2 linked regions of the Marichromatium purpuratum 984 genome follow. The protein of the gene in region 2 interacts with the protein of the main gene of each other region in a pairwise test. Links are inferred from orthologs where the notes say so. Each region holds a gene or a part of one and is shown on either strand. Other genes may lie near its edges.

The links. Proteins that work in one complex are often made in the same cells at the same time.
Region 1: the proteins of MARPU_RS16350 (region 2) and MARPU_RS12685 interact in binary tests that used the Escherichia coli proteins (3 or more experiments, as listed by UniProt). The link is inferred for Marichromatium purpuratum 984 from one-to-one orthologs.

What each region holds. Positions count from the first base shown.
Region 1 is NZ_CP007031.1:2,928,497-2,933,688, forward strand. Bases 2,193-5,192 are described here. They hold MARPU_RS12685 (RodZ domain-containing protein), read left to right. Parts: upstream 2,193-3,197; coding sequence 3,198-4,187; downstream 4,188-5,192. Other genes in these bases: MARPU_RS12675 (bifunctional tRNA (adenosine(37)-C2)-methyltransferase TrmG/ribosomal RNA large subunit methyltransferase RlmN), read left to right, coding at 2,193-2,405; pilW (type IV pilus biogenesis/stability protein PilW), read left to right, coding at 2,402-3,226; hisS (histidine--tRNA ligase), read left to right, coding at 4,232-5,192. Also shown: MARPU_RS12665 (hypothetical protein), read right to left, coding at 1-583; ndk (nucleoside-diphosphate kinase), read left to right, coding at 863-1,291; more of MARPU_RS12675, read left to right, coding at 1,311-2,192.
Region 2 is NZ_CP007031.1:3,757,230-3,764,416, reverse strand. Bases 1,830-4,719 are described here. They hold MARPU_RS16350 (rod shape-determining protein), read right to left. Parts: upstream 3,853-4,719; coding sequence 2,806-3,852; downstream 1,830-2,805. Other genes in these bases: gatC (Asp-tRNA(Asn)/Glu-tRNA(Gln) amidotransferase subunit GatC), read left to right, coding at 4,572-4,719; mreC (rod shape-determining protein MreC), read right to left, coding at 1,830-2,565. In the rest of the region: mrdA (penicillin-binding protein 2), read right to left, coding at 1-1,248; rod shape-determining protein MreD, read right to left, coding at 1,253-1,741; more of mreC, read right to left, coding at 1,738-1,829; more of gatC, read left to right, coding at 4,720-4,859; Asp-tRNA(Asn)/Glu-tRNA(Gln) amidotransferase subunit GatA, read left to right, coding at 4,859-6,313; MARPU_RS16335 (lysophospholipid acyltransferase family protein), read right to left, coding at 6,379-7,116; gmhB (D-glycero-beta-D-manno-heptose 1,7-bisphosphate 7-phosphatase), read right to left, coding at 7,113-7,187. UniProt on the Escherichia coli protein: Forms membrane-associated dynamic filaments that are essential for cell shape determination. Acts by regulating cell wall synthesis and cell elongation, and thus cell shape.

The DNA.
Region 1 (5,192 bases), 830 kb from region 2 along the record:
CGTCGGCGGCGATGAACTCGCGCGGATCGGCATAGGGGCGCAGCCGCTCGAAGAGCTGCGCCGGATCGACGTGGAGGTCGGCGACCCGCGCGCCATAACCGTTGTAGTTGAGATAGATGCCGAGTTCGCGCAGCCGTTCGAGCGTCGGCGCGTCGAACCCCAACGGCGCGGCGGCCTGGCGCGCGGCGGCGTCGAAGTTGTCACCGAAGGTACCGACCACCGCCCAGGCGCGATGGGCACCGTCGAGCGCAGCGTCGACCAGCAGACTGGTGCCACGATCGGGGGCGGTGTCGATATGGGCCTCGAGTCCAGGGTGGACGGGGATCTCGCCGGGGAAGTGGTGGTCGAAGTAGCGCACCCGCACGCCGGCGGCGAGCAGCCGCTCGAGCGCAGCGCGGTTCTTGTCGAGCGAGAGGTCGAGCACCCGCACCTCGTCACCGGCGCCGGCCTCGACGCGATCGAGCAGCGCGATGTCGCGCTTGACCCCGGTCACCAGCACGCTCTCGCGCGGCTCGGCCAGGTGCAGCTGCAGGAGCGCGCAGAGTCCGTCCGCGTCGCCGTTGAAGACATCGTACAGGGCCATGCGTGTCTCCTCCCCGGCCGATCCTCGGCCCGGCTCGATTCGAGTGGAATGCGGGGAGCCTAACCAGCGCGCGACTCTCCTGACAAGCGCGCATCGGCATTGCCCGGTACAGCCGCTGACGTTAGACTTGCCTGCTCACCGACTTCTTTTGATCTTCTCAGGTTCTCCGGCCCTGGCTCGGCGTCTCGCGATCGGCGACGACGGCGTATTGGTGGTTGCCGGAGCCAGGGAAGCCCGTGTGTCCTAACATCATCCTTTAAGAGTTCTTCAGGAGCCCGCATGGCCATCGAACGCACCCTCTCCATCATCAAGCCCAACGCCGTCGCCAAGGACGCCATCGGCGCCATCCTCGGGCGTTTCGAGGCCGCCGGCCTGCGCATCGTCGCCGCGCGCATGATGCACCTGAGCCGCGAGCAGGCCTCGGCCTTCTACGCCGTGCACCAGGAGCGTCCCTTCTTCGGCGAGCTGGTCGACTTCATGACCTCCGGTCCGGTCATGGTCCAGGTCCTCGAGGGCGAGGGTGCCATCGCCAAGAATCGTGAGATCATGGGTGCCACCAACCCGGCCGAAGCCGCCCCGGGCACCATCCGCGCCGACTTCGCCGACTCCTTCACCGAGAACGCCGCGCACGGCTCCGACGCCCCCGAGACCGCCGCCGAGGAGATCGCCTTCTTCTTCCCCGAGGGCGTCTGCGAGCGCACCCGCTGATCCTGATCCGGTGACGGCCATGAACGCCAGTGAGACCAAGACCAACCTGCTCGATCTCGACCGCGCCGACTGTGAGGCGCTCGCCGTCGAGTTCGGCCGCAAGGCGTTCCATGGCCGCAACCTGTTCAAGTGGATCCACAAGCATGGCGTCGTCGACTTCGACGCCATGACGGATCTGCCGCTCGCGCTGCGCCAACAGCTGCGCGAGCGCACCGAGATTCGCCTGCCGCGAATCGTCCACGCCCACCCCTCCGCCGACGGCACCATCAAGTGGGTGATGGAGCTGACCGATGGTCAGCACATCGAGACCGTATTCATCCCCGAGGGCCGCCGCAGCACCATCTGCGTCTCCTCGCAGGTCGGCTGCGCGCTCGATTGCCGTTTCTGCGCCACCGCCAAGCAGGGCTTCAATCGCAACCTCGCGGTCAGCGAGATCATCGCCCAGGTATGGCATGCCACGCGCCATCTCCAGGCATCACCGACCAACGTGGTGATGATGGGCATGGGCGAGCCGCTCGCCAACTTCGACGCGGTGGTCAAGGCGATGGCCGTCATGCAGGACGATCTCGCCTACATGCTCGCCAAGCAGCGGGTAACGGTGAGCACCGTCGGCATCGTCCCCGCGATCGAGCGCCTGCGCGAGGTCAGCGACGTCTCGCTGGCCGTCTCGCTGCACGCCCCCAACGACGCCTTGCGCAATGAACTGGTGCCGATCAACCGCAAGTACCCGCTCGCCGAACTGATCCCGGCCTGCCGCCGCTATGTCGCCGCCGACAAGCGCCGCAAGGTGACCTGGGAATACATCATGATCGCCGGGCTCAACGACAGCATCGCCCACGCCAAGCAGCTCATCCGTCTGCTCGAGGGCACGCCGTCGAAGATCAATCTGATCCCCTTCAACCCCTTCCCCGGGGTCGATTACGCCACCAGCCCCCCCGAACAGGTCGAGGCCTTCCGCCAGCGCCTGATCCGCTCGGGGCTGATCGCGACCACCCGCAAGACCCGGGGCGAGGAGATCGCCGCCGCCTGTGGCCAACTCGTTGGCCGGGTGCAGGACCGCACCCGTCGCCAGGCCCAGGTACAACTCGAACAGGACCGGATAGGAGCGCCATGACCCTTCGCTGGCCTCGCCCGCTCGCGTTGGCCTTGCTGTGCCTGACCCTGCTGGCTGGCTGCGGTGGCACCGAGAAACGCCCCGAGGGCGGTGACGCGCTCGGTCTCGAACCCGACGACAGCCCTGCCGAGATCTATGTGCGGATGGCCGAGCAGTACTATGCCCGAGGCCAGATCGAGGTCGCCTTCCGCCGCGCGCTCCAGGCCATCGAGGCCGACCGTCGCTATGCTCGCGCGCATGTCTGGATGGCCTTTCTCTACGAGCAGCTGGGCAAGGACGCACTGGCCACCGAACACTACGAGCGCGCCGTGCGGCTGGCGCCGAAGAACCCCGACGTGCTCCACGCCTACGGCTCCTATCTGTGCCGCGAACAGCGCTACCCGGAGGCCGAGGCCCAGTTCCTCAAGGCACTCGACAACCCGCTCTATGCCACCCCCTGGGTGACCATGACCAATGCCGGTGACTGCGCTCGCAAGAAGGGCGACGCGAGCCAGGCGGAAGCGTATTATCGCTCCGCCGTCGCGGCCAATCCGAAGTTCGGTCCGGCCTTGGTCAAGCGCGCGGCGATGGCCTATGCCCGCGGCGAGATCAAGGCGGCAAAGGGAGACATCGACCGCTATTTCGGGGCAGAGACCCTGCGCACCGCGGCCAGCACGCTCGAGGCCCTGCGACTCGGCGCCAACATCGAGCGCCAGCTCGGCGATCGCGAGCGCGCCAACTTCTACCAGCGGGCCTTGCGCGAGCGTTTCCCGGACGCGGCGGCATCCAGAGAATCCCAGGGAGTCCAGTTGGATGAGCGAGACCAGATCACCGAGTCCTGAGGCGCCGAGCACGCCAGACATCGTCATGCACCCCGGCCAACGCCTGCGTCAGCAGCGCGAGGCGCGCGGCCTCGAAATCGCACGCGTCGCCTCGCAACTGCACCTGCGCCCGGAGATCATCGAGGCGCTCGAGCAGGATCGCTACGATACGCTGCCCGGCCCGGTCTTCGCGATCGGTTATCTGCGCAACTATGCCAGGCTGCTCGGCGTCGATCCGACACCATTGATCGAGTCGGCGCGCGCGACCACCCAGGAGCAGGCCGCCGCCCAGACAGGACCACGGACACGCGGCAACCTCGCCGAGACCACCTCGCGCTGGCTGATGCGCCTGATCAGTCTGGCGCTGATGGTCGCGGCTATCGCCATGCTGGTACTGTGGTGGCAGAACCGCCCCGAGATCGCCCCGGCGCCGCTCGCAGACGATGTCGCACCCAGCGAGCAATCGCGCCTCGACCCAGCCCCGTCCCAGGCCACACCCGACCCTGTCACCCCGGCCCCGACGACGCCCGAGCCCCCGGCCCCGCAGCCGACACCACGCCCGGCCCCGGCACCCGTCCAGCAAACACCCACGGTCGTCGCCGCCCCCGAGCCGGCGGCGACACCGGACACCACGCCGGCTCCCACCGCCGTGCCCGCGCCCAGCGCCGCGCCCGCAATCCTCGAGGAGCAGCCGGAGGTCACGCCCACGACCGTCACCACCGCCCCGACGACGCCCGAGGTCGCGCTCGAGTTCACCGGCAACTGCTGGGTCGAGGTGCGTGACGTCAACCGCCGCATCATCCTCACCGGCGAGCTGCGTGCCGGCGACCGGCGTGTGCTCGAGGGCGAGCCGCCCTATCGTTTCATCATCGGCAACACCGCCATGGCGCGTCTCACCATCGACGGCGAGCCGCTCGACCTGAGCGCCCGCGCCCGCGGCAATGTCGCCCGCTTCACCCTTGATCCCAGTCAGCCCGACTGAGTCCGGCGCGCTGCGATCCCACAGGCCATCAGTATCCGCCCAGTATGAGCAAGAAGATCCAAGCCATCCGCGGGATGCACGACATCCTGCCGGACCGCATCCCCACCTGGCACCGTCTCGAGGACACCGCGCGACGGGTCCTCGAAGGCTACGGCTACAGCGAGATCCGTACCCCCGTCGTCGAGGTCACCGACCTGTTCAAGCGTTCCATCGGCGAGGTCACCGACATCGTCGAGAAGGAGATGTACACCTTCCCCGATCGTAACGACGACAGCCTCAGCCTGCGCCCCGAGGGGACGGCGAGTTGCGTGCGCGCGGCCATCGAGCACGGCTTGCTGATGCAGCCGCAGCGGCTGTGGTACCGCGGCCCGATGTTCCGCTACGAGCGTCCGCAGCGCGGCCGCTACCGCCAGTTCCATCAGATCGGGGTCGAGGTCTTCGGGCTTGAGGGACCGGACATCGACCTCGAGCTGATGCTGATGACCGCGCGACTGTGGCGCGAACTCGGGCTCGAGGGTTTCCGCCTGGAGATCAATTCGCTCGGCGACGCCGAGGAGCGCGCGGCCTATCGCGCCGAGCTGATCGCCTATCTCGAGGCCCATGTCGAGCAACTCGACGAGGACAGCTGCAAGCGGCTGCACAGCAACCCGCTGCGCGTCCTCGACTCCAAGCACCCGCAGACCCGCGAGATCGTCGCCGGCGCGCCCTCGCTGCTCGATCATCTCGGCGCGACCAGTCGCGCTCACCTCGATCACATCCGCGCCGGACTCGAGCGCGCCGGGGTCGACTATCAGGTCAATCCGCGTCTGGTGCGTGGGCTCGACTACTACAATCGCACCGTGTTCGAATGGATCACCGACGAACTCGGCGCCCAGGGCACGGTCTGCGCCGGCGGTCGTTACGACGGTCTGGTCGCCCAGCTCGGTGGGCGCCCGACCACCGCCGTCGGCTTCGCCATGGGCATCGAGCGCCTGGTCGAGCTGCTCGAACTGAGCGGCGCGCAGG
Region 2 (7,187 bases):
GAGATCGATGCCGGTGACGGCGCCGAAGCCGAACTCGGCCAGGCGTGTGTGCAACCGGTCGATACCGAGCTTGTAGGCGAGATCGTAGAAATAGACGTCGCAGGACTCGGCCATCGCCGCGCGCAGATCGACATGACCGTGACCACCGCGGCGCCAGCAGCGGAAGCGGTGCGAGTGTCCGGGGAGGGTGAAATAGCCGGGGCAGTAAGTCTTGCTCTGCGCGGTCACCGTGCCCTCGATCAGCCCGGCGAGCCCGACGAACGGCTTGACCGTCGATCCCGGTGGGTACTGACCACGGATGGCGCGGTTGAACAGCGGCTTGTCCGGCGAGTAGAGCAGCGCGTGATAGTCCTTCTGACTGATGCCTTCGACGAACAGGTTGGGGTCGAAGCTCGGTTGGCTGACCAGCGCCAGCACGCCGCCGTTACGCGGGTCGATGGCGACGATAGAGCCCCGACGCTCACCGAGGATGTCGGTGGCGGCACGCTGCAGCTTGATGTCGAGATAGAGGCTGAGATCGCGTCCGGGGACCGGTGGCTGACTCTCGAGGGTGCGTAGCACCCGGCCACGGGCATTGACCTCGACTTGCTGGTGACCGACCTGACCGTGGAGCAGGTCCTCGTGGGCCTTCTCGATCCCGCCCTTGCCGATGAAGTGGGTGCCGGCATAGTTGCGCGCGTCGATGCGCTTGAGTTCGCCCTCGTTGATGCGCCCGACATAGCCGAGCACGTGCGCGGCATAGGGACCGAGTGGGTAGGCGCGCACCAGTTCGGCGCGCACGTCGACCCCGGGGAAGCGGTGGCCGTTGACCGAGAAGCGGGCGACCTCCGCCGGAGTCAGATTGAGTCGGATCGGTACCCCCTGGAAGCGCATCCGCTGGCGCTTGAGCCGGGCGAAGCGGGCGCGATCCTTGTCGTCGATCGGGATGATGCGCGAGAGCGCCGTGATGGTGGCGTCGAGATCGGACACCTTCTCGACGGTGATCTCGAGCGAGAACGAGGGATGGTTCTCGGCCAGCAGCACGCCGTTGGCGTCGTAGATCAGCCCGCGGGTCGGCGGGATCGGCTGGATCTTGACCCGGTTGTCCTGCGACAGCACCGAGAAATGATCGTGACGCTCGACCTGCAGGTGCAGCAGTCGCACCACCAGCAGCGCCAGGGCCAGCACCACCAGCAGTGCGGCGATCGCCGAGCGGGTGGCAATGATCCGCTGTTCGCGCTTGCGATCCTGGAAGCCGGACTCGAGCATCGTCTCAGAGGGCTCCGGCACGCCGCCCGAGATCGCCAAGCAGCGCGCTCATCCAGGGCCAGAAGATCAGTCCGAGGAAGGTCGGGGCCCAGTAGCTCAGCGCCGGCATCGGTTGTCCGGTGGCACCGAGCACCCATAGGGTGAGCAGCCGTTCGGCGAGCAACAGCACCCAGACGAACAGGGTCTGCTGCCACATCGGGAAGATGCGGATGCGCTGGTGCAGCTCGACGACCAGATAGGCGAGCAGCGACAGGGTGAGCGCATGCTGGCCGAGCAGGGTGCCCGAGATCACGTCGAGCGCCACCCCGCTGGCGAAGGCCGAGAAGACGCCGATCCGCTCGGGGGTGTGCAGACACCAGAACACCACCACCATCGCCACCCACTGCGGGCGCAGCGCCTCGGCCGGCAGCGGCATCGGCAGGATGCTGAGGGCGAAGGCGACGAACAGGCTGAGGCCGATCAGCCAGCCGCCGCGTGGCCTGGTCTCGCTCATGGTCTGGGGCGGGCCTCCGTGCCCTGGGTGTCGGAGAGTGCCTGCTGTTGCAGCGCCGGGTCCATGGTCCAGACCAGTAACACCTCACGGCTGCGATCGAGTGCGGCCGTGGGTTCGGCGAGCACGGTGATGAAGGGGTTGTCCGGGTCGTGGCGTACGGTCTTGATACGGGCGACCGGGTAGCCCGGCGGGAAGCGCTCGCCCATCCCCGAGGTCACCAGCAGATCGCCGACGCGCACGTCGGCGTTCTTGGGGATGTGCAGCAACTGCAGCTCCTGGCTCAGGCCGGTGCCGGCGGCCACCGAGCGCAGACCGTTGCGATTGATCTCCACCGGCAGTGCGTGCTCGGCGTCGGTGATCAGCAACACGGTAGAGGTGAAGGGGTTGGTCTGGATGACCTGGCCCATCACCGCGTTGGCGTCGAGCACCGGCTGGCCGACGAACAGCCCCGAGCGCGAGCCCTTGTTGATCATCACCTGTTGCCGGTAGGGCGCGATGTCGAGCGACATGATCTCGGCGATCAGCACCCGTTCGCCGACGCTGAACGAGGAGCCGAGCAGGTCGCGCAGCCGCATGTTCTCAGCCTCGAGTGCCTCGAATTGCTGCAGCCTAGCCTTGAGGGTCAGGTTCTCGCGATGCAGTGCGGCGTTGCGCGCGCGCAGCTCGGCGGCGTTGGTGAGACGCCCCTGGGTGTCACGCATCATGTGCGCCGGAAGGTCGACGACGTAGTGCAGCGGATAGGCCGCCAGCGAGAGCGCCGAGCGTACCGTGCCGAGATGATCGTAGTGGTGGTCGGCGATGATCAGCCCGAGGGACAGAATCACCGCCACGATCATCCTGAGCAGTGGGGATGGGCCGCGGACGAACAGGGGTTTGATGGTCGGCTCCTCGGCAATGACTGGATTGGGGGAGAGCGCGTCTGCCGCGTCGTGCGGGGTGGTTCAAACCCCGTGGACAGGCCTCCGCCCCTGCTGCATCAGGGACGGCGTGAGCGGGTCATTTTCCGATATTGTGCCGAGCGCGACCAGTCCGCTCGTGTCGGGGTGGCCCCGCGACGGCGGGGGCTACTCGACCGAGAACAGCCCGGTGGCGCGCTCGTCGATCAACTCCAGCGCCTTGCCGCCGCCCCGCGCCACGCAGGTCAGCGGATCGTCGGCCATCACCACCGGCAGTCCGGTCTCCTCCTCGATCAGCCGGTCGAAGCCGCGTAGCATCGAGCCGCCGCCGGTGAGCACGATGCCGCGCTCGGCGACATCGGCGCCGAGTTCCGGCGGGGTCTGCTCCAGGGCCATCTTGACCGCACCGACGATGCCCGAGATCGGCTCCTGCAGCGCCTCGAGGATCTCGTTGCTGTTGAGGGTGAAGCTGCGCGGCACGCCCTCGGCGAGATTGCGGCCCTTGACCTCCATCTCCAGCATCTCGTTGCCGGGGTAGGCCGAGCCGATGGTGTGCTTGATGCGCTCGGCGGTGGTCTCGCCGATCAGGGTGCCGTAGTTGCGCCGGACATAGTTGACGATGGCGTCGTCGAAGGTGTCGCCGCCGATGCGCACCGAGGCGGAGTAGACGATGCCGTTGAGCGAGATCACCGCCACTTCCGAGGTGCCGCCGCCGATGTCGATGACCATGCAGCCGTGGGGCTCGTGCACCGGCAGGCCGGCGCCGATCGCCGCCGACATCGGCTCCTCGATCAGGAAGACCTCGCGCGCGCCGGCGCCGGCGGCCGATTCGCGGATCGCGCGACGCTCCACCTGGGTCGAGCCGCAGGGCACGCAGATCAATACTCGCGGGCTGGGGCTGATCAGGCGCGACTCGTGCACCTTGTGGATGAAGTACTGCAGCATCTTCTCGGTGACGGTGAAGTCGGCGATCACGCCGTCCTTCATCGGCCGCACCGCGGTGATGCTCTGTGGGGTCCGTCCGAGCATCAGCTTCGCCTCCTCGCCCACTGCCGCGACCGATTTGCCGCCGGTAGCGCGATCATGGCGGATCGCGACCACCGAGGGCTCGTTGAGCACGATGCCACGTCCGCGGGCAAAGATGAGGGTGTTGGCGGTCCCCAGGTCGATCGACAGATCGTTGGAGAATATCCCGCGAATGCGTCTGAATACCATCAGATACTTACCTTGGAGGAAGAGAGGAGCGCCGGGTCCCGCAGGCGTCCGGTATCGATGTCCGCTGAGGGAATCCTTGAAAAACAGGACGGCTAATCTAGCAATGCAATCAGGGATGGGCAAGGCAGCGGCGCCAGCGACCAGGGGATTGAACCGCGAAGGGAATAAGCCGCCAGCCGCCAGCGATCAGCCGCCAGTGGGTGCGGACCCGCGCCGCCTGTGGCCTCACGCCGACATCACACACCATGCACTTCGCGTGCAGGGAATAAGCCGCCAGCCGCCAGCGATCAGCCGCCAGTGGTTGCGGATCCGCGCCGCCTGTGGTCTCACGCCGACATCACACACCATGCCCTTCGCGTGCAGGGAATAAGCCGCCAGCCGCCAGCGATCAGCCGCCAGTGGTTGCGGACCTGCGCCGCCTGTGGTCTCACGCCGACATCACACACCATGCACTTCGCGTGCAGGGAATAAGCTGCCAGCCGCCAGCGATCAGCCGCCAGTGGTTGCGGACCTGCGCCGCCTGTGGTCTCACGCCGACATCACACACCATGCACTTCACGTGCTTTGCGGCTTTGCGGCTTTGCGGTTCAATCCCCTGGTCGCTGGTCGCTGGTCGCTGGTCGCTGGTCGCTGGTCGCTGGTCGCTGGTCGCTGGTTCCACCGCCCACGGCCGCTATGCTATTTTGACTCCCCATTTTTGTAGGCCCAGCAGGACGGACATGTCACTGGATCGTTCCGACGTCGAAAAGATCGCGCACCTCGCGCGCCTGGCGATCAGCCCGGATCAGACCGAGCGCTACGCCGCCGAACTCTCCAATATTCTCGATCTCGTGGCCCAGATGGACTCGGTGAACACCGACGACGTCGAGCCCATGGCGCACCCGTTGCACATGGCCCAACGGCTGCGGCCCGATCAGGCCACCGAGCCGGATCGTCGCGCCGAGTACCAAGCCGGCGCGCCGCTGAGCGAGGGCGGGCTCTATCTGGTTCCGAAGGTCATCGAATAATGCAGAACAAGTCGATCGCAGAACTGGCCGCCGATCTGCGGCTGCGCAAGTACTCCAGCACCGAGCTGACCCGTCACTATCTCGACCGCATCGCGCGGCTCGACCCCCAGCTCAACAGCTTCATCACCGTCGATGCCGAGGCCGCGCTCGCCGCCGCCGCGCGCGCCGACGAGGCGCTCGCCCGTGACCAGGCCGGCCCGCTCACCGGTATCCCGATCGCGCACAAGGACATCTTCTGCACCAAGGGAGTGCGCACCAGCTGTGCCTCGCGCATGCTCGACGACTTCGTCGCCCCCTATGACGCGACCGTGGTCGAACGTCTGGGTGGCGCCGGCGCGGTGATGCTCGGCAAGACCAACATGGACGAGTTCGCCATGGGCTCGAGCAACGAGACCAGCTACTACGGCCCCGTCGCCAATCCCTGGGACACCTCGCGGGTGCCGGGCGGCTCCTCCGGCGGCTCGGCCGCGGCGGTGGCCGCGCGTCTGTGCGCGGCGGCCACCGGCACCGATACCGGTGGCTCGATCCGTCAGCCGGCGGCGCTGTGCGGCATCACCGGCATCAAGCCGACCTACGGGCGCTGTTCGCGCTGGGGGATGATCGCCTTCGCCTCCTCGCTCGACCAAGCCGGGGTGATGGCGCGCTCGGCCGCCGACGCCGCCTTCCTGCTCGACGAGATGGCCGGCTTCGACGAGCGCGACTCGACCAGCGCCGACGTGCCGGTGCCGGACTATGTCGACGCCCTCGATAACGACATCAGCGGTCTGCGCATCGGTCTGCCCAAGGAATTCTTCGGCGAGGGGCTCGACCCGCGTGTCGGCGCTGCGATCGAGGCGGCGATCGGCGAGTACGAAAAGCTCGGCGCCGAGATCCGCGAGATCAGCCTGCCCAACAGCCCGTTGTCGGTGCCGGTCTACTACGTGGTGGCGCCCGCGGAGTGTTCGTCGAACCTCGCCCGTTTCGACGGGGTGCGTTACGGCCATCGCTGCGCCAACCCCGCCGACCTCGAGGACCTCTACACCCGCAGCCGCGCCGAGGGCTTCGGCGCCGAGGTGCAGCGCCGGGTGATGATCGGCACCTATGTGCTCTCGGCCGGTTACTACGACGCCTACTACCTCAAGGCGCAGAAGATCCGTCACCTGATCGCCGACGACTTCAAGCGTGCCTTCGAGGAGGTCGACGTGATCATGGGGCCGACCACCCCGAGCACCGCCTTCGCCCTCGGCGATAAGATGGACGATCCGGTGGCGATGTATCTCAACGACATCTACACCATCGCCACCAACCTCGCCGGGCTGCCGGGGATGTCGATCCCGGTCGAGCCGGTCGCGGGCATGCCGGTCGGGCTGCAGCTCATCGGCAACTACTTCGACGAGGCGCGGCTGCTCAACGTCGCGCATCGCTACCAGCACCTCACCCACTGGCACCAGGCCGCGCCCGCGGGCTTCGACTGAGCGCCTCCGGGCCGGGCCTGCCCGGCCCGGTGCTCGCCGCGCCCGCTCCCGCGGGTGGCGGCGCCCTACCCTTGTTGCAGCGCGCCGGCCTTGCCCGAGAGCGGGCGCGGCAGCGCCTCGACGGTCTCCTCGATCCACTGCTCGACCGCGGCATTGATCTCGGCGGCCTTGCGTCCCTGGGTCTCCATCAGCGGTCCGATCACCAGGTCGATGGTGCCGGCGCGTTTGCGCAGGCTGCGTCGTCCCCAGAACTCGCCGGCGTTGTGCGCCACCGGGAGCACCGGCCGACCGCTGCGCTCGGCCAGCAGCGCACCACCGATGGCATAGGGTTGCCGCGTGCCGGCGGCCACTCGGGTGCCCTCGGGGAAGATCACTACCCAGCGTCCGGCCTTGAGCAGCGTCAGCCCCTCGCGCAGCAGCTGCGCGACCGCGCGGCGTCCGGCCGAGCGGTCGATGGCGATCGGCTGGAAGCGCTTGAGCGCCCAGCCGAAGAAGGGAATGCGCATCAGCTCGCGTTTGAGCACCCAGGTCTGCTCCAGCGGCAGGATGGCGCGCAGCGCGATGGTCTCCCAGGTCGACTGATGCTTGGCGAGCACAATGGTCGCCCCCTCGGGCAGGTGCTCGAGCCCCTGGATGCGATAGCGCAGCCCACAGATCCAGCCGAGCGCGCGCAGGTTGAGCCGTGCCCAGGCACGCGCCAGCCAGGCGCCGGTGCGTCTCGGGGTGATGACGATCAGCGAGGCATAGAGCACGATGCTGAGGAACATGAAGGCTTGGTAGATGAGCGAGCGGATCAGGGTCATGGGCCTGTGTCGGATGCGAGCAGGGCGTCGGTCGCCGCGCTGAGGTCGGAGAAGATCGGGACGCCGGCCAG